3 regions of the Arthrobacter sp. MW3 TE3886 genome follow, and region 2 is predicted to be linked to each of the others. Evidence: riboswitches for the same ligand, from Rfam matches in the RefSeq annotation. Region 2 holds a riboswitch; each other region holds the start of a gene.
What was found. Region 2 has a riboswitch for cyclic di-AMP ahead of ABH915_RS13645 (hypothetical protein). Riboswitches for the same ligand answer to the same signal wherever they lie in the genome.
Positions count from the first base shown of each region.

Region 1: it holds a riboswitch for cyclic di-AMP, as region 2 does, so the genes downstream of both, ABH915_RS03905 (hypothetical protein) here and ABH915_RS13645 (hypothetical protein) in region 2, are expected to answer to the same signal.
Region 3: it holds a riboswitch for cyclic di-AMP, as region 2 does, so the genes downstream of both, ABH915_RS04845 (M23 family metallopeptidase) here and ABH915_RS13645 (hypothetical protein) in region 2, are expected to answer to the same signal.

Region 1 covers NZ_JBGCAN010000001.1:826,218-833,821, reverse strand. The annotation lists gene ABH915_RS03920 (hypothetical protein) at 1-564, opposite strand, end outside; gene ABH915_RS03915 (response regulator transcription factor) at 807-1,547, shown strand; gene ABH915_RS03910 (ATP-binding protein) at 1,569-3,179, shown strand; cyclic di-AMP (ydaO/yuaA leader) riboswitch at 3,361-3,518, shown strand; gene ABH915_RS03905 (hypothetical protein) at 3,520-4,335, shown strand; partial or broken gene ABH915_RS03900 (glycosyltransferase) at 4,495-5,130, shown strand; gene ABH915_RS03895 (GtrA family protein) at 5,312-5,929, shown strand; gene ABH915_RS03890 (glycosyltransferase family 39 protein) at 5,930-7,604, shown strand, end outside.
Region 2 covers NZ_JBGCAN010000001.1:2,997,598-3,005,201, reverse strand. The annotation lists gene ABH915_RS13665 (glycoside hydrolase family 16 protein) at 1-1,001, opposite strand, end outside; gene ABH915_RS13660 (DNA alkylation repair protein) at 1,346-2,065, shown strand; gene ABH915_RS13655 (cation:proton antiporter) at 2,147-3,352, opposite strand; gene ABH915_RS13650 (hypothetical protein) at 3,349-3,597, opposite strand; cyclic di-AMP (ydaO/yuaA leader) riboswitch at 3,800-4,002, shown strand; gene ABH915_RS13645 (hypothetical protein) at 4,007-4,696, shown strand; gene ABH915_RS13640 (sensor histidine kinase) at 4,843-5,850, opposite strand; gene ABH915_RS13635 (response regulator transcription factor) at 5,843-6,520, opposite strand; gene ABH915_RS13630 (DedA family protein) at 6,526-7,269, opposite strand; gene ABH915_RS13625 (phosphatase PAP2 family protein) at 7,272-7,604, opposite strand, start outside.
Region 3 covers NZ_JBGCAN010000001.1:1,036,539-1,044,142, reverse strand. The annotation lists gene ABH915_RS04860 (molybdenum cofactor guanylyltransferase) at 1-91, opposite strand, end outside; gene ABH915_RS04855 (HNH endonuclease) at 190-690, opposite strand; gene ABH915_RS04850 (NlpC/P60 family protein) at 910-1,668, opposite strand; cyclic di-AMP (ydaO/yuaA leader) riboswitch at 1,964-2,147, opposite strand; gene ABH915_RS04845 (M23 family metallopeptidase) at 2,271-3,092, opposite strand; cyclic di-AMP (ydaO/yuaA leader) riboswitch at 3,097-3,311, opposite strand; gene ABH915_RS04840 (metal-dependent transcriptional regulator) at 3,462-4,157, opposite strand; gene serC (phosphoserine transaminase) at 4,503-5,633, shown strand; gene ABH915_RS04830 (MFS transporter) at 5,695-7,014, opposite strand; gene ABH915_RS04825 (DUF3027 domain-containing protein) at 7,059-7,604, opposite strand, start outside.

The DNA.
Region 1 (7,604 bases), 2.2 Mb from region 2:
CCCGAAACCGCCTTGCGCGGAACCGTCTTGTGGGGAACCGTCTTGTGCGGAGCCGGGCACGCCCGGGGCGAAACCCTGGCCGCCGGCTCCCCCGGCCGCCGCCCCGCCGGCGGCACCAGTGGCTGCCGTGGCACTTGAGGTCAGGGCATAGACGCCCGCCCCGGCGCCGACAGCCAGGACAGCCGCGGCCCCGGCGACGGCGAGCCCCCGCTTGAGGGTCCAGGGCTTCGACGCCGAGGCTGTCTTGGCGGAAGTTCCCGGCGCGCCCCAGCCTGTGGCCGCCGCAGTCGCAGGAGGCTCCTGCCGGGGCATGCCCCAGGCCGGTTCCGACGCTGGAACCGTCCAGACCGGGGGCGCGCCCCAGCCGGCAGCTGGGCCCACTGCCGGCTGCCCTGTGTCGGAGTGCCCGGCGTCGGAGTGCCCGGCGTCGGAGTGCCCGGCGTCGTGCTGCCAGGCAGCGCGGGGCGCCGTCACGGGCGCGGGCGCCGTTGTTGCGCCGGTTGTGGGCGCGGGGGCGGGTACGGGGGCTGGTCCGGAACCGGCTCCGGGACGCTGACCGCTCATGGTGTTTCTCCTTCGGGTGCGGATCGGTGTTCACCCCAGAGTGGTGAGCGATCCTGTGCCTGGGCTGTGCGGGCCGACAGCCCGGCCTGTGACGTTCGGGCCTGACGGGAAAGGGCGGATTGAGCGCGGCCGTCGCCGCCTGTACGGTCCCGCAACGGCGTCCAGCTCGCTAGGCTGGGATTCACAGGTGCCGCACAGGGTCCCCAAAGCCGCGCCTAACCGGCAGATCGGAGAGTTGTCCCATGGCCACTTCGCACTCCATGACCAACAACCTTCCCCAGCTCACGCATCCGGACGGCTCCCCCATCCGCGCCCTCGTGGTGGATGACGAGCCCAGCCTCTCCGAACTCATGAGCATGGGCCTGCGGATGGCCGGATGGTCCGTGGCCGTGGCCGAGGACGGGCCCGGCGCCGTCCGGCTGGCCAAGGAGTTCCGCCCGGATGTGCTGGTGCTGGATGTGATGCTGCCCGGGTTCGACGGCGTCGAACTGCTGAGCAGGATCCGCGCGTTCGCGCCGGAGGTGCCGGCGCTGTTCCTGACGGCCAAGGATGCCGTCCAGGACCGCATCACCGGGCTGGCAGCCGGCGGCGATGACTACGTCACCAAGCCGTTCAGCATGGAAGAGGTGCTGCTGCGCCTGCACCGGCTGGTCCAGCGCTCCGGGGTGGCCGCCATGGACACCGCCGAGCTCGTGGTGGGAGACCTCGTGCTCAATGTCGACACCCGCGAAGTCACCCGGGCCGGGGAGGAACTGCACCTGACCGCCACGCAGTTCGAGCTGCTGCGCTACCTCATGGAAAACCCGAAACGGGTCATCAGCAAGGCCCAGATCCTGGACCGCGTCTGGGACTACGACTTCGGCGGGCAGGCGAACATCGTGGAACTGTATATTTCCTACCTCCGCAAGAAGGTCGACGCCAACCACGCTCCCATGATCCACACGGTGCGCGGAGCCGGGTACGTCCTGAAACCGGCGGACTGATCCGTGCCCTCACTTTCTGGCATGACCCGCGTCCCCGGACGCGACTGGCGCAACCCGTCCACGTGGCATTTGCGCACCAGGCTGGTCCTGGTTGCCATGGCGCTGCTCGTGGCCATCTGCGGCGCTGTGGGCTTGTTCAGCTACGCCTCCATGGACCTCTTCCTCACCCGGCAACTCGACACCCAGCTGGACCAGGCCTCCCACCGTTCGAGCGAGTTCGGCCGGCCCTCCTCGGACGATTCGGGCAGGCGCCCCGACCCCCTCGAAGCCCGGGGACAGGGCGTCGGGACGCTTAACGCCCGGATACTGGACGACGAAGTCAGTAGGGCCGGCTTCCTGGCCGGGGACGGCGCGGTCAAGAGCCTCTCCCCCGCCGACAACAAGGTTCTCCTGACCCTCACCCCAAACGGTGTGCCCGTGGACCGGACCCTTTCGGCCGGCGCCTACCGGCTCACGGCCGCGCGTGCGCCATACGGCGACGTGATTGTGACCGGACTCCCGCTGGCAGAAAAGCAAAACACCCTGACCTCCCTGGTCTGGACCATGGTGGTGGTGTCCGCAGGCGGGCTCGTGTTGATCGGGCTCGCCGGCACGGCCCTGATCCGGCGGACCATGAAGCCGCTGGAACAGCTCTCCGAGGTGGCCACCAAGGTCTCCCGCCTCCCGCTGGACGCCGGCGAGGTGGCGCTAGGGGTGCGCGTCCCGACGTCGGCGGCCCATCCCGGAACGGAAGTGGGCAGCGTGGGCTACGCGCTGAACAAGATGCTGGACAACGTCTCCAACGCCCTCGAAGCGCGGCAGGAGAGCGAGATGAAGGTCCGGCAGTTCGTCGCCGACGCCTCGCACGAACTCCGCACCCCGCTTACGGCCATCCGCGGCTACACGGAGCTGATGCGAATGACCGAGCATTTCACCCCCGACGGCGAGAGGTCCCTCGCCCGTGTGCAAAGCCAGTCCGAGCGGATGACCACGCTCGTGGAGGACCTGCTGCTGTTGGCGCGTCTGGACGAGGGGCAGCCGCTCAAGATCTCCGACGTCGACCTCACCCAACTGGCCATCGAGACGGTCAGCGATGAGAAAGTCATGGCCCCGGACCGCATCTGGCAGCTCGAACTTCCGGACGAGCCCTTGGTGGTGCGCGGTGATGCGACCCAGCTTCACCAGGTCCTCGCCAACCTCCTGTCCAATGCGCGCAAGCACACCGAACCCGGGACCAAGGTGGTCACGGGCGTCATGCGCTCGGCTGACGGCAGTGCCGTGGTCACCGTGACAGACAATGGCAGCGGCATCGCCCCGGAATTTATCGGCCGGGTCTTCGCCCGCTTCGCCCGGGCCGACGCCTCACGCACCAATCCGGCGTCGAGTCCCGCAGCCCTCCCCGCCAGTTCGGTGGTCGCGACGGCGGGGGTCGGGTCCGGGGCCGCCGCACGCCCGCCTTCCGGCGCCGTTTCCGGCAGCCGCGGCGGCCAGGGCACGGCGACCGCTGCGCCGACTTCCGAAGGCACCAGCGGGTTGGGCCTGTCCATCGTCCAGTCGATCGTGGAGGCCCACGGAGGAACCGTCGAGGTCACGTCCCGGCCAGGGCGCACTGAGTTCGCCGTGCGGCTGCCCGCCGCGCCGCCGTCGGCATAGACGGCGCGGCCGGCGCCGCAAGGACCCGGGACCGGACGTCTGGTCAATCCGGCGCAACCCGCCACCCCGGCCCTGTGATTCCTGTTACCAAAATGTGACTTAAGCGGTTGGGTCCTGTAGCGTCTTTAGAGTGCGCCGCCATCGGTGCCGCATATCCGGACGGACGCCAAACTCTGCCGCTTCCCGGATTCCGCTGGACCAGGCAGAGGCGGGGGACCCAGAGTTCCCGGGCATTCTGCATTCATGCGCCCTCGGGGTGAAGCCGACACGTGATATTCCGTGCGGCCGGATGACCTCATCCGAACCCGACAGCTAACTCCGCCGGCGTTGAGAGGCCACCATGACTGAATTCCAGGTACAAACGCGCCCTGACGGCGATTCGCATTCCCGCTCAGTTGGCGCAGCTAAGTCGCGCCACCGCGCCGAACCGGCCAAACGGGCATCCGCCCTGTCGCGGTTCGCCGCCGGACTCGGTACAACCGGCCGCCGTGCCGCCGTCGTCACCGCCGCGTGCGCGCTGCTGCTGGGTGGCGGCGCCGCCAGCCAGGCGGCAGAGCCGGGCGCCCACACGGCGAACGTTGCGAGCCAGACGGCCACGATCGCCGACCCGCTGGCCAAGCTCAACTTCGAGCGGGTCCAGGTGGCTGGGCCGACCGCTCCGGCGGAAAAGAACGTGGCTCCCCAGATCTCCGAGGTTAAGGCAGCCGAAGCGCTGATCCCCGCCCCCGCTGCTCCCGCACCTGCTCCGGCTCCCGCGGCAGCTCCCGCTCCCGCTCCCGCACCCGCACCCGCACCGGCACCCGCACCGGCAGCCGCTCCTGCCCCCGCACCGGCACCGGTCGCAATTGACGACCCTGCCGGGGCCCAGGCCTACGCCGCGTCCCAGCTGGGCCGCTATGGCTGGGCACCTGGCCAGATGCAGTGCCTGCACAAGCTGTGGACCAAGGAATCTGACTGGAAGACCACCGCGACGAACGCCAGCAGCGGCGCCTACGGCGTGGTCCAGTCCCTGCCCGCCACGAAGATGGCGAGCGCCGGCGCCGACTACATGACCAACTACCGGACCCAGATCAACTGGGGCCTGAACTACGTCAAGTCGCGCTATGGCTCCCCCTGCGGCGCCCTGAACTTCCACTACGCACACAACTGGTACTAAACCGGCACTAACCGGCCCCGCCAAGGAGGCCCCGGATCCACACGGATCCGGGGCCTCCTTGCGTCTCCACGGCCGGAGCAGCCCGACAGCCCAGACTTCCACAGCCCCAGCACAGCTTGACCCTAAAGCCCTCATATGGGCCGCCGGGAAAGTTGAGCCATGACATTCACAGACCAGGCCACAGGAACCCTGCCCCGCACCGCGGGGACGCCGGCCGGCCCGGCGGCACCCGAGACATCCCCGGGGCTTGCGCTGGCCGACGCGCCCGCTCCGGACCCGTTCGCCGGGGCGCTTACCGGCCCCGGCGCCCGGCGCACAGCCATCGATACGCGCGCCAGCACGCCCCTGCTGGACGTCACTATCCCGGTCTTCAACGAGGAGCGGGACCTCGAAGCCTGCCTGCGCCGGCTCCACGCCTACCTGCTCGGCGCCTTCCCGCACTCCTTCCGGATCACCGTGGCGGACAACGCCAGCACCGACGGAACGCTCAAGGCCGCGGAACGCGTAGCCCGCGAGCTGCGCGAAGTGAAGGTGGTCCATATGGCGGAAAAGGGCCGCGGAAACGCACTTCGCAAGGTGTGGCTGGCCTCGCCGTCGCCGGTCCTGGCGTACATGGATGTGGATCTTTCCACTGATCTGGCGGCCCTCGGACCGCTCCTTGCCCCGCTCATCTCGGGGCACTCCGACCTGGCGATCGGGACGCGGCTGACCCGCAACTCCCGCGTGGTCCGCGGTCCCAAGCGGGAATTCATCTCGCGCAGCTACAACTTCCTGCTCCAGGCCCTCATGGGCGCCCACTTCAGCGATGCACAGTGCGGCTTCAAGGCGATCCGGTCGGACGTGGCCCGGCAACTGCTCCCCCACACGCTGGACAACGCCTGGTTCTTCGACACCGAGCTGCTGGTCCTGGCAGAAAAGTGCGGCCTGCGCGTCCACGAAGTCCCGGTGGACTGGACCGACGACCCCGGATTCCAGCGTGGACATCGTCCAGACCGCCCTCGCGGACTTGCGCGGCATGGCACGGTTGAGCCGGGACCTGGTCTCGGGCCGGATCCCGGTTCCCGACCTGCGCGCCGCCCTGGCCCGCGGACCGCTGCCGGCCGCCGCCCGGGCCCAGGAACAAAGCCCCGGTGGAAGCCTCTTCGGACAACTCGTCCGCTTCGGCAGCATCGGGGTGGCCTCCACCCTGGCCTACCTGGCGATTTTCCTGCTCTGCCGCGGGTTCATGGACCCGCAGCTGGCAAATTTCCTCGCGTTGCTCACCACCGCCGTGGCCAACACCGCCGCCAACCGGCGCTTCACGTTCGGCATCCAGGGCAGCAGCCAGGCCGCACGCCACCACTTCGAGGGACTGCTGGTCTTCGGCATCGGGCTGGCCCTGACCTCTGGCGCACTCGCCCTCGTTCACGCCGAGTCGGGAGCAGCACCGGACCGCTGGCTTGAACTGCTCACGGTCACCGCCGCCAACCTGGCCGCCACAGCCGTGAAGTTCCTGCTGTTCCGGCTGGTGGTTTTCCGCCACAGGCCCACCACTGCCGTTCCTGCGCCCGGCGCCCCCGATCCTTCCCTCCCCCGCACAGAAAAGGCCAAGTAAATGACGGCAACCGTCAGCCCCACCACCGGAGCCGAGAGCGGCTCCCAGGCCGGCACGCCACCCGCCGCCGAGGCGCAGCCACACCCGGTTCCCGGAGACGGCGGGACGGCGCCCCAGCCGCCCGCGTCCCAGGCCCCGGCAGCGCAGGGGCGCCGGGACCGGCTGCTGTTCGGACCGCAGCCCCGCTGGGTGCGGCCCTCGGCAGCGCTGCTCCTGGTGGTCACCGCGGCGTTGTACCTGTGGAATCTTGAGGCCACCGGCTACGCCAACTCCTTCTATGCCGCGGCGATCCAGGCCGGGACCAAGGACTGGACGGCACTGCTCTTCGGCTCCCTCGACGCCGGCAACGCCATCACAGTGGATAAACCGCCGGCCGCCCTCTGGATCCCGGCCCTCGCGGGACGGATCTTTGGTTTCTCGGCCCTGAGCATGCTCATTCCCCAGGCGCTCATGGGGGTGGCCGCCGTCGGGCTTCTCTACCTGACCGTCAAGCGGGTGTCCGGGCCGGCCGCTGGCCTGCTCGCCGGCGGCGCCCTGGCGCTGACCCCGGTGGCCGCCCTCATGTTCCGGTTCAACAACCCGGACGCGATGCTCACCCTGTGCCTGGTGCTGGCGGCTTACCTCACCACCCGCGCCATCGAGAAGGCCGGCTGGAAGTGGCTCGCCGCGGCCGGCGCGGTGATCGGCCTGGCGTTCCTGAGCAAGATGCTGCAGGGCTTCCTGATCGTTCCCGGGCTGGCCCTGGCCTACCTGTGGGCGGCGCCCACCACCCTCGGCCGCCGGCTCCTGCACCTGCTGGCCGCCGCCGCCGGGATCGCCGTCGTGGCCGGAAGCTACATTGTGCTGTTCCAGCTGACCCCGGCCTCGGTCCGGCCTTACATGGCGGGGTCGGAGACCAACAGCTTCCTGGAACTGACGTTCGGCTACAACGGCCTGGGCCGGATCACCGGATCCGGCGGCGGGATGCCGGGCGGCAACGCGGGGGGTCCCGGCGGCACCGGCAACGTCGGCTTCGGCGGCGCCGCCGGGATCACCCGGATGTTCGGGACCAGCTTCGGCGGCGAGGTGTCCTGGCTGCTGCCGGCGGCCCTGATCCTGCTGGTGGCCGGGCTGTGGTTCACCCGGCGCGAGGCCCGGACCTCAAAAACCCGTGCGGCGCTCCTGCTGTGGGGCGGCTGGCTGGTCATCACGGCCGGAATCTTCAGCTTCATGAGCGGCACCGTGCACCCGTACTATGCCGTGGCGCTGGCCCCCGCCATCGCGGCGCTGGCCGGCATCGGTTCCCTGGCACTGTGGCGGGGCCGGGCCTACTGGCCGGCCCGGGTTGTCCTGGCCGTGACGGTGCTGGCCACCTCGGTCTGGTCCGCCGTGCTCCTGGGCCGCGATCCGGCCTGGCTGCCGGGGCTCCGGGTGATCATCGTGGTCCTAGGCGTCCTCGCCGCCGCGGCCCTGCTCCTGCGGGCGGACGGCATGGCGGCTCTCCCGGCACGGTTCCGCAAGGCCGCCACGGCCGGCGTCGTGATCCTCTGCCTGCTCGCCGGCGGGCTCGGAAGCACCGCGTGGACGCTGGCGACCGTCGCCCAGCCGCATTCCGGTTCGATCCCGACCTCCGGCCCCACCGCGTCCGCGATGGGCGGCGGCTTCGGGGCCGGCCGGGCCGGCAGTGACGGCGCGG
Region 2 (7,604 bases):
GCGTAGTTGTGCCACTGGGTGGTGTCAATCGTCTTGGCCGCCGTGGTCTGGAAGTTCGAGCCGCCGCAGGCGTAGTGCAGGAAGAACTTGATCTGCGTGGTGTTGGTGCTGCCCTCGGCGTAGTCAATCTCGGCGCAGTTGGGCGAGGTGTTGTTGTTGGGCCACAGGATCAGCACGGGGTGGTACTCGGGGTCCCGGGCGTTGGTCCGCATCCGCGTCTCCCATTTGCCGTATTTCTGCTGCGCAAATTTTGCCGACATGCCGCCCGTGGTGCCGGCCGAGTCACCGCTGACGGTTGCCACGCCGTTGGCGACTGACCACGCCTGCGGGCTCCTGACACCCTTGCCGGCATGTCCGGATCCCTTGAAGACGCTCCATTTGGTGGAGTCGGGGGCGCCGGCCTTGGAGAACTCGTCACCCGCAACAACCGCACCCCAGCCCCGGGCCGTGGCGGCCTGGGACCCGTCGCCGGTCGCGGCGACGGCGGCCTGGGCCGCGACGGGCGCGGCGGCCGCCGTTACCGGTGCCGGTGCCGGAGCGGCTGCCGCTTGTGCGCCAGCTGCCGGGGCGACTGCCGCGGCGGCCGGTGCAGGTGCCGCACCGGCTCCGGGGGCCGCAGGTGCAGCGGCCCTGCCGGAAACAGGTTTGGGGGCCGAGGGGGCCGCCGGCTTCGGCGTTGCGGCCGCCGAGGCCGTGGCTTTCGCGGCAGGATGCGAGGCCTGTGTTGCCGCCGAGGACGTGGAGTCCGCAGCAGAATTCGCGGCCTCGGTGGCCGGGGAAACGGCTGCGGCGCCGGACGTGGGGCCAGCGCTGCAGCCGGTCAGGGCCAGCGCTCCCAGGCTCAGCGCAATCGCTACCTTGCTCAGCTGTGGTGCCGAGAGGCGTGCCTTCGGCCGTGCATCTTTGAACGTTGATGTATTGAGCGTTGACTTATTGAGCGTTGACTTATTGAGCGTTGACTTATTGAGCGTTGACTTATTGAACAGCGGTTTCTTGAACAACGGACCCCTCGGGCTTTCGTGGCTGGCACACACAACCGACGCTGCCAGGGCGGCGGATAGTGCGGAAAGTTTCATCCGGCCCCTGCCGCAAGGCATGGGCGAGCAGACGCCGAACGGCGCAACGGGGCCCTGCGAAGGGGCGGTCCGGGGCCCTGCATTCGGGCCGGGCCTCACGGCCAGCGGCCAACGTTACCGGACCGTTACCTCAGCCCGCAAACCTCCCGCGCAGATAGTGGTGACCTGCCAGGCAGGGCCGGCGGGGGATCTGGACGGTCCACGCCCGCCGCTCAGGACGGCTTGGCACCGCGTTTCCACCGTGAGCTGGGAGGGGAAAGAATGGACCTGTGAGTCAAGCCGGCGAATTCATCGACCGCTCCCTGCAGCGGGAAGCTTCCTGGCGCCGCTCTGAGCAGCTGCAGGCGCGGCTGGAAACGGAGCCAGCGGGCAGCGGCCTTCGGTTCTACGGCACCTCCGTGGGTGCCGTGCGCGGCACGGTCCGCGATGCCGGCCGCCGCTATCCCGGACTCTCCCGTGATGAGGTCGCTGCGCTGAGTTCCGAACTGTGGGGCCCGGAACTGGAGGGCTCCGATCTGGACGGCCCGGAACTGCGGGCAGCGCCGGTTTTCGAGCGCCGGCTGGCCGCCGTTGTCCTGCTGCAGAACAACGTGAAGCTGCTGACCAACGCCGACCTCACCCGGCTGGAGGGGTTCATCCGGCAGGCGCGGGTGCCGGACCTTGTGGATCCGCTCGCCGTCGACGTCGTCGGGCCCCTGGTGGACGGACTCGATGTCCTGGCCAGGGTACGGGCCGACAGCGTGCTGGACCGATGGGTGCGCGAGCCGGATGCCTGGCTGCGCCGGGCCGCGCTGCTCTCGCCGTTGCTGGCGCTGCGCGCGGGCGCGGGGGACTGGGACAGGTTTGTCCGGCACGCCAACGCGGTGCTCGGCGAGACTGGCGGGAAGTTCGACGCCGACGGCATGGCTGTCCGGGACGCGGTCTCCCGGGTCCTGGCGGAGATGGCAAAGCGGAGGCCGGAACTGCAACTCACGTCCGTTGGAGTATGACGATCCGGACCTTCGCCGCCGGATCGGCTGGTTCAGGCACTTAGGCACGCAGACATGTCGGACATTCAGACATCCGGACTGTCAGCCCTTCGGATCTCCCGGATCGCCCTGCCCGACGGTGCTGCCGGAATCCCCGGACTTACCGCCGGCACCTGCCGGCAGCGCGAACGTCCTCGCCGCCCGTGACCCGGCGACGGCGCCCGCGGCTATGGTGACCAGCGCTCCCACCAGCAGGGCCGCGGCCTCGCCTGGGAGCAGGACCTGAAGCTGCGTGCCGATGCTCGCCGCGGCCACCGGTACGCCTAGCTGGGCCGCCGACAACACCCCGAGGGGCAGCGGGAGTCCCAGGAAAGCCAGGTCGGCATGCGCCAGCAGGGCCCCGCCCCCCAGTGCCAGGCCGAGGGCAATCATGTCAGGGTGTCCGGCCAGGTCCCTGAGCGTCAGCGAGGCACCCAGCCAGACGAAGAAGAGCGGACCCAGGAAGCCGTCGCTGAGCGCGAACAATTGCCGGGCCAGCCGCCGCGGTTCGCCGACGGCAGCCATCACCAGGCCGAAGGAAAAGCCTGCCATCATCACAGAAACATTGCTCCACGTTGCGACACCGGCCAGGGTGAAGAGTACGGCCAGCTGGATCCGCAGCTCCAGGGCAAACTTGCGGCTTTCCGAGAGCCGGTGCACGCGCCGGCGGATTCCCCGGCGCTCCAGCCAGCGCAAGCCGACAAAGAGCACCACCGCGCACCCGGTCACCACGAGGACGCCCAGCGCCGCCTGGACTGCGTGGGGCGGATCCACCAGGAGCGGCAACGCCACAATGCAGGCTGTGTCGGCTATTGCCACCTGCGCTGTCATGTCCACGACATCTGGCCCGCCGAGGCGCAGGGAATCGACGATTGGAAGCACCAGGGCGGCCGACGAAGACGCCAGCAGCACGACATAGAGGGGAGCATGTCCAGTCCCGAACAGCAGCCCGATGCCGGTTCCGACCACCACCGCTGCCGCTGCGGCCACAATCGCCCGGCGCGAGCCCTTCCCGAGGGCGCCACGGATGTGCGGATCCCGCACGGGAACGTGGGTGCCTGCCACGAACATCATCAGCGCAAAGCCGATATTGGCCAGCAGGGTGAATGTCGGGTCCGCGGGGTCCACAAGGGCCAGGCCTGAGCGCCCGATCGCGATGCCGGCCAGCAGCTCACCCAGCATGACAGGCAAGTGCCAGCGCACGGGCAGGGCCAGCAGGGGGCCAGCCAGGGCGATGACGGCGATCAGCGCCAGGGACAGGAAGGTCACGGTTCGCCGCGGCCCGCCGGCACCGTTCCCGACCGCCGTTCCACTACTGCGTAGGCCTTCCCGTCCAGGAAGGCCCAGTCGTTGACAACCATGTACCCGAGCGCGTCCACCCGGTCATTCAGGACGTGCTCGTCGAAGCCCCCGTCGCGCGGTTCCGCGTCCCATGTGCTCACATGGACGTCCCCGCCGTCCAGGATCAGCAGCTCGGTGTTGACGTCGAAATCCTCTTGGGGCTGAGTGCTCAACTGGCAGATGGCGACACAATGGCTGTTCATTTCGGGCCTCCGCTTCCGGTGGTGCTGATGGCATCATCCTATGTTCGGAAACGGCCGCCGCCCTATGGGCAAATTGCGGCACGCCATCACCGCCTCCGTTACCTGAATGTGACTTTCGGGTGCGGTTCGCGCTACGGTTGATGAGTGCCTGTTGTCTCCGATACGGGCGCTCCCCAGCCGATTGCCTAACTCTGCCGCGGCCCGGGGGTAACTCGCATCAACGTCCGGCAGAGACGGGGAAACCACTTTTGACCTGCTGATATGCAGGTCTTGGGGTGAAGCCGCACAGTGCCCGCCACGACGGGCCCGGGAGTGCGGCCGGGTGCCTCCCATCCGAATCCGACAGCTCACCTCGCAGGCATTGGGAGAGGCTACATTCATGACTTCAGTCAATACTTTTGCGCGCCATGCCGCCGTCCTCGCCGCCGCATCCGGCCTGGTCCTGACCAGCGGAATGGCTGCCAACGCCGCCACCGCCCCCGTGCAGCGTGACTCCGCTCCGGCGTCGAACATCGACGTCACCGGACAGGTCAGCGCCCCCGTCAGCGCCGATTCAAGCGTCAAGATCAGCTTCGAGCGCCCCGCAGTGGATTCTGTTGCCGCGCCGGTCATCGAGCAGCCCGTTGCTCCGGCTCCGGCTCCGGCTCTGGCTCCCGCTGCAGCCCCGGCTGCAGCCCCGGTGGCAGCGCCCAAGGCGACCGTCCAGGTGCAGGCCGCTCCGGCAGCAGCGCCGGCCGCGGCGCCCGCTGCCGGCGGACGCAACGCCATCATGCTCTCGGCCGCCTACAGCCAGGTGGGCATCACCCAGGACTGCACCGCCATGGTGGAGAAGGCCCTTGGCGCCGCGGGCAAGCCCGTTGGCGACATCGGTCCCCGCGCGTTCCTTGGCCTTGGAGCCGTTGTGGCCACGCCGCAGCCCGGTGACATGGTGGTCCAGTCCGGCCACGTGGGCATCTACGCCGGCAACGGCCAGGTGGTCAGCGGCGGCATGAACGGCTCGAACCAGACGATGGTGCACCCGCTGTCCTGGCTCACCGCGACCGGCGGCGTGACCTTCGTCCGCGCCTAAGCCGCATGGCCCCGACCGGGGCCAGACAGTCCGGAAAGACCGGCGATCGATTTCCCTTGGGGGCAAATCGATCGCCGGTCTTTTCTGTCTCTGCATTTTGGGGGTCCGGGCTCCCGGCGGCACCGCCTTTCTCCGGCACAGGATCCTCAGGGATTCCCGCTCTCACTGAGCGGAAGCGTCAGCTTCATGACCGTTCCCTCGTCCCCGGTCGCGGCCACCTCGACAGTGCCCCCGGCAGCGACGGCAATCTCCCGGACCAAGGCCAGCCCGATGCCAAAGCTCCGCTGTCCCTGTGAAGTACCGGTGCTGGCGGTCCGCACGAACCGGTCAAAGATCCGGGCCTGATCGACGCCAGTAATTCCGGTCCCCGAGTCCGCCACGGTGATCACGGCGCGCTTCTGCTCGATTGAGGTCGTGATGGACACGCGGCCGCCCGGAGGCGTGTGGGCCAGGGCGTTGTCCGCCAGGGCCAGCACGGCACGGCGCAGCGAGTTCTTCTCGATCCGGGCCAGCGGCCGGGCATCGGCAGAGAATTCCAGGCGCACCTTCCGCTGCTCTGCCACCGGCTGGAGGCTGACGGCGACGCTGGCGGCAGCATCGGCCAGGTCGGCAGGGGGTGCGGAGTGGGCCGGGGCCTCCGCGGTAGCCGCGAGGAGCAGTTCGGTGACAATCCCGGTCAGCGTCGCGGCGTCCTCCCGGATCCGGGCCAGGTCCTGGCTTTGCCTGGAGCCGGGCACAGTGTTGCGCTGGGCCAGCTGGATCCTGGTGTCCAGGATGGTCAATGGGGTGCGCAATTCGTGGCTCGCGTCCTGGACGAAACGCCGCTCCCTGGCCAGGGCCTCACTGAGGGGTCGGATGGCGCTGCGCGCGCTGAGCCACCCGACGATGCCGGCCAGCAGGATTCCCGCCACCCCGGCGATGATCATGGCTTCGAGGACATCCTTGGAATCCAGGTATGTGTAGGCCGCCCCGGCCGCCGCCGAACGCGGCACTTCAGGATGGGCCAGTTGGTTCGTGAGGTACAGTGCCGTGGCGGCGAGCAGCCCGAGAACCATGACCGCGCACGCGGCGCTGATCCGCAGCGCGACCTTGAGGGAGGCCTTGCGCAGGACGGAGTGGTCCGGATTTCCGCGTGCCGGCCGGCCGTCACTCATGAGCATCGCCGATCTGGTATCCGAGGCCGTGCACCGTGCGGATCACGGCTTTGGAGATCTTCCGGCGCAGGTGATGGACATAGGTATCGATCACGCCGGGCTGCTCCGAGGCGTGGAAGCACGCCGCGAGGAGCTCGTCCCGGGTGAAGACGCGGTCCGGTTCCGCGGCCAGGGCTGCCAGCAGTTGGCCTTCCTTCGCGGTCAGCGGCACCGTTTGCCCGTAGACGGAACGGACGGAACGCTGCGTCGGGTCCAGTTCCCAGTCCCCGATCGCCACCGGGGCCGGGGCCGGGGGAGGGAAGGAGCGCGTCAGTGCGCGCAGGCGTGCTGCCAGTTCGCCGGCGTCGAACGGCTTGGTCACGTAATCGTTGGCGCCGGCGTCCAGTCCCCTGACCTTTTCGTCGGGGTCGCCCAGCGCGGTCAGGACCAGGATGGGCGTGGCAATGCCTTTCGACCGCAAAGCCGTGATGAGGGCGATGCCGTCCATGGCGGGCAACCCGCGGTCGACAATCATGACGTCCCAGCTCCCGGTCAGCCCCTGGTGGAGGCCATCGCGGCCGTTGGTGACCAACTGGACCCGGTAGTCGGGGTCCAGGAGCTCGGCGATGAGCGGTCCCAGGACGGCGTCGTCCTCGACGAGCAGCAGGGAGGGAAGCTCAGCGGAAGTCATGTCAGCTATTCTTCCGCGGCCATTTCCTCAGTCCGCCATCCGCCCCCGGGTTCCTCCGCCGTGTCGCCGGCGGCGTGGGCTGCGGACGCGGCTGCGCCGCGGGAGTTGCGGCGGCGTTTGAGGAGCTGCACCACCCCCGGCACGACGGAGACGAGCACCATGGCCACGACGATGGCGTCGATGTTCCTGGCGATGATGTCAAAGTGCCCCAGCCAGGTGCCAAGCATCGTCACGGAGGCCGCCCATGCCGCGGCGCCGGTGATATTCCACAGGGTGAAGGATTTGTAGTCATAGCGCGCGATCCCGGCGGTCAGGGGAGCAAACGTCCGGACCATGGGGACGAAGCGCGCCAGCACGACGGCGGCCCCGCCGTGGCGGCGGAAGAAGTCCTCCGTGGTGGTCAGGTGCGCTGTCTTCAGGATCCGGGCGTCGTCCTTGAACCAGCGCCGGCCAAATTTCCGTCCGAGCATGTAGCCGACCTGGTCCCCGGCGACCGCGGCCGCGGTGACGACGCCGATCAGCACGGGCAACGTCAGTTGCAGCTGCTGGTGCAGAAGGCCTGCGGTGAACAGCAGGGAGTCGCCGGGCAGGAAGGGAAAGAGCACGCCCGATTCGATGAAGACCATGGCCGCGATCACACCCAAGGCGGCCGGACCCAACCCGGCGAGCAGGTTTGCCGGGTCCAGCAGGGACGGTGTTCCGGCGGCGTGGGCGGCCGGAAGGACGGTAAGAACGTTTAGGGCGGGCATTGTCATTTCCCCTCAGCGCCCAGCGGCCGGCTGCCGGATGTCGCCCGACGCCAATCCGCCATCCGCGGAGTGACACGGTTCCACAGGCCCGCGAGCAAGACCACGGCTGCGCTCGCGGCCAGGAACGACGCCGCGACGTCGGTGGGGTAGTGGACGCCGATATACAGCCGTGACCAGGCTACGATCAGGGCCACCGCCGCCGCCCCGGCGGCCGTGACCTTGGCCCAGCGGGTTCCGCGGGCCAGGAAGTACACTGCGAATCCCAGTGCCACCGCAAAGGACACGTGGCCGCTTGGGAAGCTGTTGGAACCCGTTTCCGGCGCCAGGGGATCGAA
Region 3 (7,604 bases), 2.0 Mb from region 2:
GGGTGGCGCCGTCGAAGATAAGCCCGGATTTGGGCACGCCGCCTAGGCGGGAGGCCCGTCCCCCGGCGAGAATGATGGCATCGAACTCCATCGCTTCAGCGTAGCGCGGCGCCGGCCGCCGCCGAGCAAGCCGTGACGTGCGCCGGCAGCAATCCCACCAGTTGACCAGGCAGCAGGCCAGGAGGCGGGTCAGGCAGCCGATTCAGGCAGCAGGAACGGATCCCAGGCCGGCGTCGGCTTCTCGAGTTCCTTGATCTGCCAGATGGCGCCCTTTGGCGGGCCCGGAACAAAACCGATCTTCCAGCCCATCTCCGCCGGCGTATGGTCGCTCTTGGCGTTGTTGCACCGCAGGCAGGCCGCCACCAGGTTCTCCCAGGAGTCGGCTCCGCCCCGCGACTTGGGCTGGATGTGGTCGATGGTGTGGGCAGCCTTGCCGCAGTACGCGCAGCGGTGGGCATCCCGGCGCAGCACGCCGCGGCGGCTCACCGCAGTCATCGTGTTGTACCTGGGCCGGATGTAGCGGTTCAGCAGGATCACGGACGGGCGGCCCAAAATGTCCTGGGGGCCGACCACAGGGTCGTCCCCTTCGGCCACCACGCTGGCCTTTCCGGTCAGGACAAGGACGAGCGCCCGGCGGAAGGTGATGACCGCCAGCGGTTCATATCCAGCATTCAGAACGAGAGTGCGCATCCGCATACCTCTTCACGGCCGCACCCGCCAGCGGCACGAGGGCCGGCTGCCCTCTGCATGGTCGGGCTATGGATCGACAACACAAGAGTAAACACTCAAGTGCCGGATCACCGAATATTTTTTCGCCGGCGCAGTCCCCGGCGCGGAAAGTTCACTGCGCGGCAACGCAAAAGACCCCCGCCTGCAGGCGGGGGTCTTTCGAAAAGCTGGGGTTCGTGCTTAGGCGCCGACGCGGATGAATACCGGGCCGGAGCCGACGTTTACGCTGTACAGCGCGGTGGTGCCGCCGTTCCAGCCGCCGTGCACTGCCATGCCGTTGCCGACGTAGACCGCGATGTGAGCCATGCCCACGCCGCCGTTCTGGTAGTAGGCGAGGTCGCCCGGGCGTGCCTCGCCGGCGCTCACGGTGCGGCCCAGGGACAGGTAACCTGCCGGCCAGCCGTGGTAGTGGATGCCGGCCGCGGCCAGTGCGTTGGTGGCGAGGGCGGTGCAGTCCTGCGCCACGCCGATCTGTGCGTAGGCAGCGGCGGCGATGGTCGCGCCAGCGCCGCTTCCGATGCCGGCCGGAGCCTGGGCAGCGACGCCGCCGCTGACGCCAAGCTCGGTGCCGCCGGCGCGGGAGGCCGTAGCGTCCTGGACCTTCACGACGGGCTTGGGTGCCTCGACTACGGGAGCCGGCGTGGTGGTCACTGCGGGCTTCTCGTAGGAGATCGCGATGGTGGAAGCGGCCGAGATGGTGGCCGGAGCTGCGGACTGGACTTCCAGGGCCGAAGCGGAGGTGGATTCGCGCTGAACATTGGTTTCAGCAGCGTTGGCTGCGATTCCGCTGGTCAGGACCAGACCGGAAGCTGCGGCGATGACCGCGGCCTGACGGCCCACGCCGCCGGCGTTGTCGCCGACAGCCTTAGCAATAACAGCCAGCGAGTTGGTCTTGGTGACCTCGGCGCGGTGCCGTGCAACGTTTGCACGAGTAGTCATTAAGTTCTCTCTTTCGTGATCCTTGGACCGCGCGCTTTCGGGCACGGGCTGAGGACGCTCCGGCATCTTGGGGGTACGCCGGATCGCCCCGAAATGGGTTACTTAGCGAAGGGTGTACTGCGAAGACGCGCCAAAAGCGGAAACTGCATGCTGTCCGGGCTCGGTAGAGATTGAGCCTGCGGAACGTGATCCAATCCGGACGCCGGCAAGGGCGTCACGTGATGTGGATTCCAGCGGGCTCGACAGAGCCTCGCCGGTGCGCATGCGCGCAGAATTGTGGCGTGAAGACACGAAAGTAGCCTCTCCCAATGCCTACGAGGTGAGCTGTCGGATTCGGATGGGAGTCACCCGGCCGCGCTGCTTCCTGGGAAGCTTTGCGACTTAACCCCAAGGCCTTCTTTCGAAGGCCAAAATTGGTTCCCCCGCCCCTGCCAGACGATGTAATGCGAACGGACCTTGAGCGGTGGCAGAGCTAGGCAATCCACTCAAGAGCGCCAACTTCGGAAAAGTTGGCGTGCTTCAAACCCTACAGCAGTCCGGATTCAATGTCACATTCAGATCACGGCGTGTCACGGGAACTTGAGAGCAGCCCATCGTCTTGTCTAGAGCCAGCCGAGCGGATCAACGACGTCGCCGTTGACCATCACTTCAAAGTGAAGGTGGCAGCCCGTGGAGGCGCCGGTGGTCCCACTCATGGCGACGACGTCACCGCGGGAAACCTTCTGGCCAACCTGGACCGAGGCCGAGGACAGGTGGTTGTACGTGGTCTCCAGGCCGTTGCCGTGATCGATGACCACGCGGTTTCCGCCGCCGAAGGGATGCCAACCGTTGAAGGTCACGGTGCCGCTGGCGGCCGCGTGGACCGCCGTGCCGCACTGGGCGGCGAAATCCTGGCCGCGGTGGAACTCCCCCGCGCCCCCAGTGATGGGGCTGACGCGGTAGCCGAAGGGTGAGGCCGTGACCAGCTGGTCCAGCGGCGCACCAAGGGTGCCCGCCGATGCCGCGCGGGTGATGGTGCCCACAGACTGGGCGCTCAGCAACTGCTTGAGCTTCCCGTCCGGATCACCCTTCGTGGTGACGGCCGTGCGGTTGAAGTCAACCTTTGCGGCGGCGGCAGCCGTGACATCCGGCTGCACGGCAGCGGTGAGCGCGCCGGATCCGCTCGGATTCGAAGCCATCACCGGGCTCGTGACGGGAACCGTCACGGTGAGAACCAGACCAGTCGCGGCCAGCGCGATCCCGGCTTTCTGCCCGACTCCGCTGGCCGCGGCAAAGTCCGTAACCTGGCGGAACGGGCTGCGCCGGTGACGCCGTTCATCGCGGTGCACGTCACGCGGGCGTTCGGCCGTGTGAGCGACGACGGGCCGCGGCTCCGGAGCGGGACCGGTCGCGCGGCGACGGCCCCTGGCGGTCTGGGTGGTCAAGAACGGTTCCTCTCTGGATGGCCTGCGGAGTTAGCTGTCGGATTCGGGTCAGAGAGATCAAAGACCCGGTCCGCCGTTGCAAGCGGCCAGGCACAGAGGCATCCCCATGGGATCCTTCGGTGGAAGCTGCTTGCCGCTGACGGACTTCACCCCAAGGCTGCCGAAGTAGCAGCCGAAAGTGGTTCCCCCGCCCCTGCCAGGAGGTGGTTCTGCGACTGATCCGCTGGCAGGGCTCGGCTTCGGATCAGGTAACGCTTTGGTATCGGTACTGGCCACTAACTATAGGTGATTAAGCCGCCCGGTAATAAATCCGTAATCGCAATTGTGCACAACTCATGGGTCGTCCCATGACCGGCGCGGAGTGGCGGGTCAGGCGACTGTTACAAAGACGTGTGCGGCTACCTCGGGCGGCAGCTCCAGGGCACCTTCGATATCGGGGACGCGGACCGAGATGTACTCCCCCACCCGCTCCAGCGAGACCAGCGCGCCTGGCCTGATTCCGCCCTCGTCGAGCTGGGCCAGAAGCTCCGGTTCCACCTGGATCGGCTCCGCGAGCCGGTTGACCGTAACCCGGGAGCTCACACCGTAGCCGGCCATGGCCTCCAGCAGGTTCACGGCCCTGTCCACGGGGGCGCCGTTGGGCACGCCGCCAAGATCCGCAAGCCCTGGAATCGGGTTTCCGTAGGGTGAGACTGTCGGGTGGTCGAGCATCTCGAAGATTCTGCGCTCGACGCGTTCGCTCATGACATGCTCCCAGCGGCACGCTTCCTCATGGACGTAGGCCCAGTCGAGCCCGATCACGTCCGCGAGGAGGCGTTCGGCCAGACGGTGCTTGCGCATGACGCCGATTGCGCGTTTCCGTCCGGTTTCCGTCAGCTCAAGGTGCCGGTCGCCGGAAACAACCACCAGCCCGTCGCGCTCCATCCGGCCGATGGTCTGGGACACAGTGGGACCGGAGTGGCGGAGCCGTTCGGCGATGCGGGCGCGGAGGGCAACGATGTTTTCTTCTTCAAGTTCCAGAATGGTCCGAAGATACATCTCCGTGGTATCGATCAGATCCGTCATTCAGCTCAGCTCCTCGAGCGCAGTCCTAGCGTCATTCCCACCGTACCGCGTGCGGGCTGCATGCAGGATGCGCCCTGGCGGGAACCGCCGTACGTTCGCATGCCAGCCTAGCCTATTTTGAATTACTCCGGATAATCTTTCGATCGGGCTGGAGCTATTGCCTCAGCCCCAGCCGGCCAGCCGTCCCCTGGTGTCTCAATGACCGGACTATGACAGGCCTTTTTCCGTATCGCCGGGAGCTGTCAGGCAAAATAGAACAGGCAGTATGAAAAGGGGTGTCCGTGGTGGCCATCCCTCCCGCCACCTCCCAGCCACGCTACGAACCAGCCGAAAATTGGAGCCACTGTGAGCGACACCAGCATCACGATCCCCGCCAACCTCCTGCCCAAGGACGGACGGTTCGGCGCCGGCCCGTCGAAAGTCCGGCCGGAACAGATGGATGCCCTGGCCGCGGCCTCGTCGAAGCTGTTGGGGACCTCGCACCGCCAGGCACCCGTGAAGAACCTGGTCGGCTCGGTCCGCAACGGCCTCAGCGAATTCTTCCGGGCACCGGAAGGCTATGAAGTGGTGCTGGGCGTCGGCGGATCCACCGCGTTCTGGGACATTGCCAGCTTCGGGCTCGTGGAGAACAAGGCGCAGCACCTGTCCTTCGGCGAGTTCGGCTCGAAGTTCGCCTCCGCCACCAACAAGGCACCCTTCCTTGCCGAGTCCTCCATCATCAAGGCAGAACCCGGCACCCGCCCCACCGCCCGGGCGGAGGCCGGCGTCGACGTCTACGCGTGGCCGCAGAACGAGACCTCAACCGGCGTTGCCGCACCCGTCCAGCGCGTGGCCGGCGCCGACGAGGGCTCGCTGGTGCTGGTGGACGCGACCTCGGCCGCGGGCGGGCTGGACGTGGACGTGGCGGAGGCGGACGTGTACTACTTTGCGCCGCAGAAGAACTTCGCATCCGACGGCGGCCTGTGGCTGGGCCTGTTCTCCCCGGCTGCGCTTGAGCGGGCGGCACGGATCAAGGCCGGCGGCCGCTGGATCCCCGATTTCCTGGACCTCCAGACGGCGATCGACAACTCCCGGCTGAACCAGACCTACAACACCCCCGCGCTGGCCACCCTGGTGACGCTCGATGCCCAGGTGCAGTGGCTCAACGCCAACGGCGGCCTGGACTTCGCCGCCGGCCGGACCGCGGACTCTGCCGGCCGCATCTACCGCTGGGCCGAGGCGTCCGGATACGCCACGCCGTTCGTGGCCAAGGCTGAGGACCGTTCCAACGTGATCGCCACGATCGACTTCGACGAATCAATCGACGCCTCGGCCATCGCCAAGGTGCTCCGCGCCAACGGCGTCGTCGATACCGAGCCGTACCGCAAGCTGGGCCGAAACCAGCTGCGCATCGCCACCTTCGTGGCGATCGAGCCCGACGATGTCTCGGCACTGCTCGAGTGCATCGACTTCGTCGTGGCGGAACTGAAGAAGTAGCCCTGCGTCCGGCGTCGTCACGGCCGCACAGAACCCAAACCGTGACGGCGCCGTCGTCGTTTCAGGCCCGTCCGCCCGGCTGTGCCTCCGGCCGCGCGTCCCGGCCGGCACCGGCCGCGCCCGTCCCGCTTTCGACGCGGAAGTACCGCAGCCCGCGGGCGCGGCGGTTGAAGTGGAGCCGCAGGTGCTTCGCGCGGATGATCCACACCAGCCCGATCAGGGCCGCCAGCAGGCCGGCGCCGGCCGCGACCGCCATGGACCAGCGGGGGCCCGCGGTGTTTGCCACCCAGCCGACGAGCGGCGCACCAAGGGGAGTTCCGCCCATGAAGATCGCCATGTAGAGGGCCATCACCCGGCCCCGCATCACGGGCTCCGTGGTGGTCTGGACGTACCCGTTGGCGCTGGTCATCATGGTGATCGCGAACAGCCCCACGGGCACAAGCGCGACCCCGTACCAGAAGTAGCTCGGGGCCATCGCTGCGATGCCCGAGGTCACGCCGAAGGCGGCGGCCGCCCCGAAAATGACCCGCAGCCGTGGCTTGCCGCGGCCGGCGGACAACAGTGCCCCGGCGACGGAACCGATGGCCATGATCGAATTCATCAAGCCGAAGGCCCCCGCATCGAGGCCGAATTCCGTCCCCACCATGGCCGCGATGAACAGGGCGAAATTCAGCCCCAGGGTTCCCACGATGAAGATCGCCACCAGCACCACGACCAGGTCCGGACGGTACCTCACATAGCGCAGCCCCTCCCGGATCCTGCCCTTGCCCGCAGGTGCACGCGGCAGCCGGCGCAGCGACGACGACGGGATTTTCGCCAGGCTGAGCAACAGGGGCACGAAGGTGAGTGTATTGATGAGGAAAACCCAGCCGGGCCCGACGGCGGCCGTGAGCACGCCGGCGACGGCCGGGCCGATCATCCGGGCAACGTTGAAGGACGCGCTGTTCAGGGCCACCGCATTGGGCAGGTAGTCGTCCTGGACCAGCTCCGAGACGAAGGTCTGCCGGACGGGGGCGTCCAGGGCCGAGACCACCCCGAGCATCAGGGCGAACGCGTAGACCTGCCAGAGCTGCGCCGCACCTGTGACCACCAGGATGCCCAGCCCCGCGCTCAGCAGCGCCATGGCGGACTGGGTCAGCACCAGGAGCCGCTTGCGGTTGAACCGATCGGCGACCAGCCCGGCCACGGGTGCCAGGAAGAGCTGCGGACCCAGCTGCAGGGCCATCGTGATCCCCACCGCCCCGGCATCGTGCGCCGTCAGGTGGGCGAACACCAGCCAGTCCTGGGCGGTGCGCTGCATCCAGGTGCCAACGTTGGAAATAAGGGCGCCGACGAACCAGATCCGGTAGTTCAGGATGTGCAGGGATTTGAACGTGGACATCAGCCCCAGCCCTCCCCAGACACTCTCCCGGACGCTTCCAACCGCTAGTCGGCCTCGCCCGCGGAGCGTTCCCGCTCGTCGTCGTTCGGTTCGTCGTCGTTGGCGTCGTCGTCGTTCATCGCAGCTGCGTCGGCGTCGGCGTCGGCAGCATCCGGCTGGTCGGCGTCGGACACCTGCGACGGCGCCTCGGAACCGGACGGCGTCTCGGCCTCGTCAGCCTGCGCGTCTTCCGGGCGGACCCGCTCGGCCCAGGGAACCCAGGCCGGCGCCAGGATGGAGTCCTCGGAGGGCAGGAGACCGAGTTCGTCCACCGTGACCACCTTGGACCGCGAGTTGCGGGTCAGCACGGCGTACCACTGCCAGCCGCCGTAGCCGGGCAGCCTGGATTCGAAGAGGTGGGTCACCAGGCGGTCGCCCTCGCTGCGGGCACCGATGTGCTCGCCGATCTGCTCGGCGGGGGCAATGCCCTCCACCGCGGCGCGGGCGACGTCGACGGCGGCGGCCAGGAAAGCGTCAGGCTTGCCGGTGCGCCAGACGGGCACGCCGGCGCGCGGGCGGATTCCCTGCTTGGGGCCGGTTGCTTTGGCCCC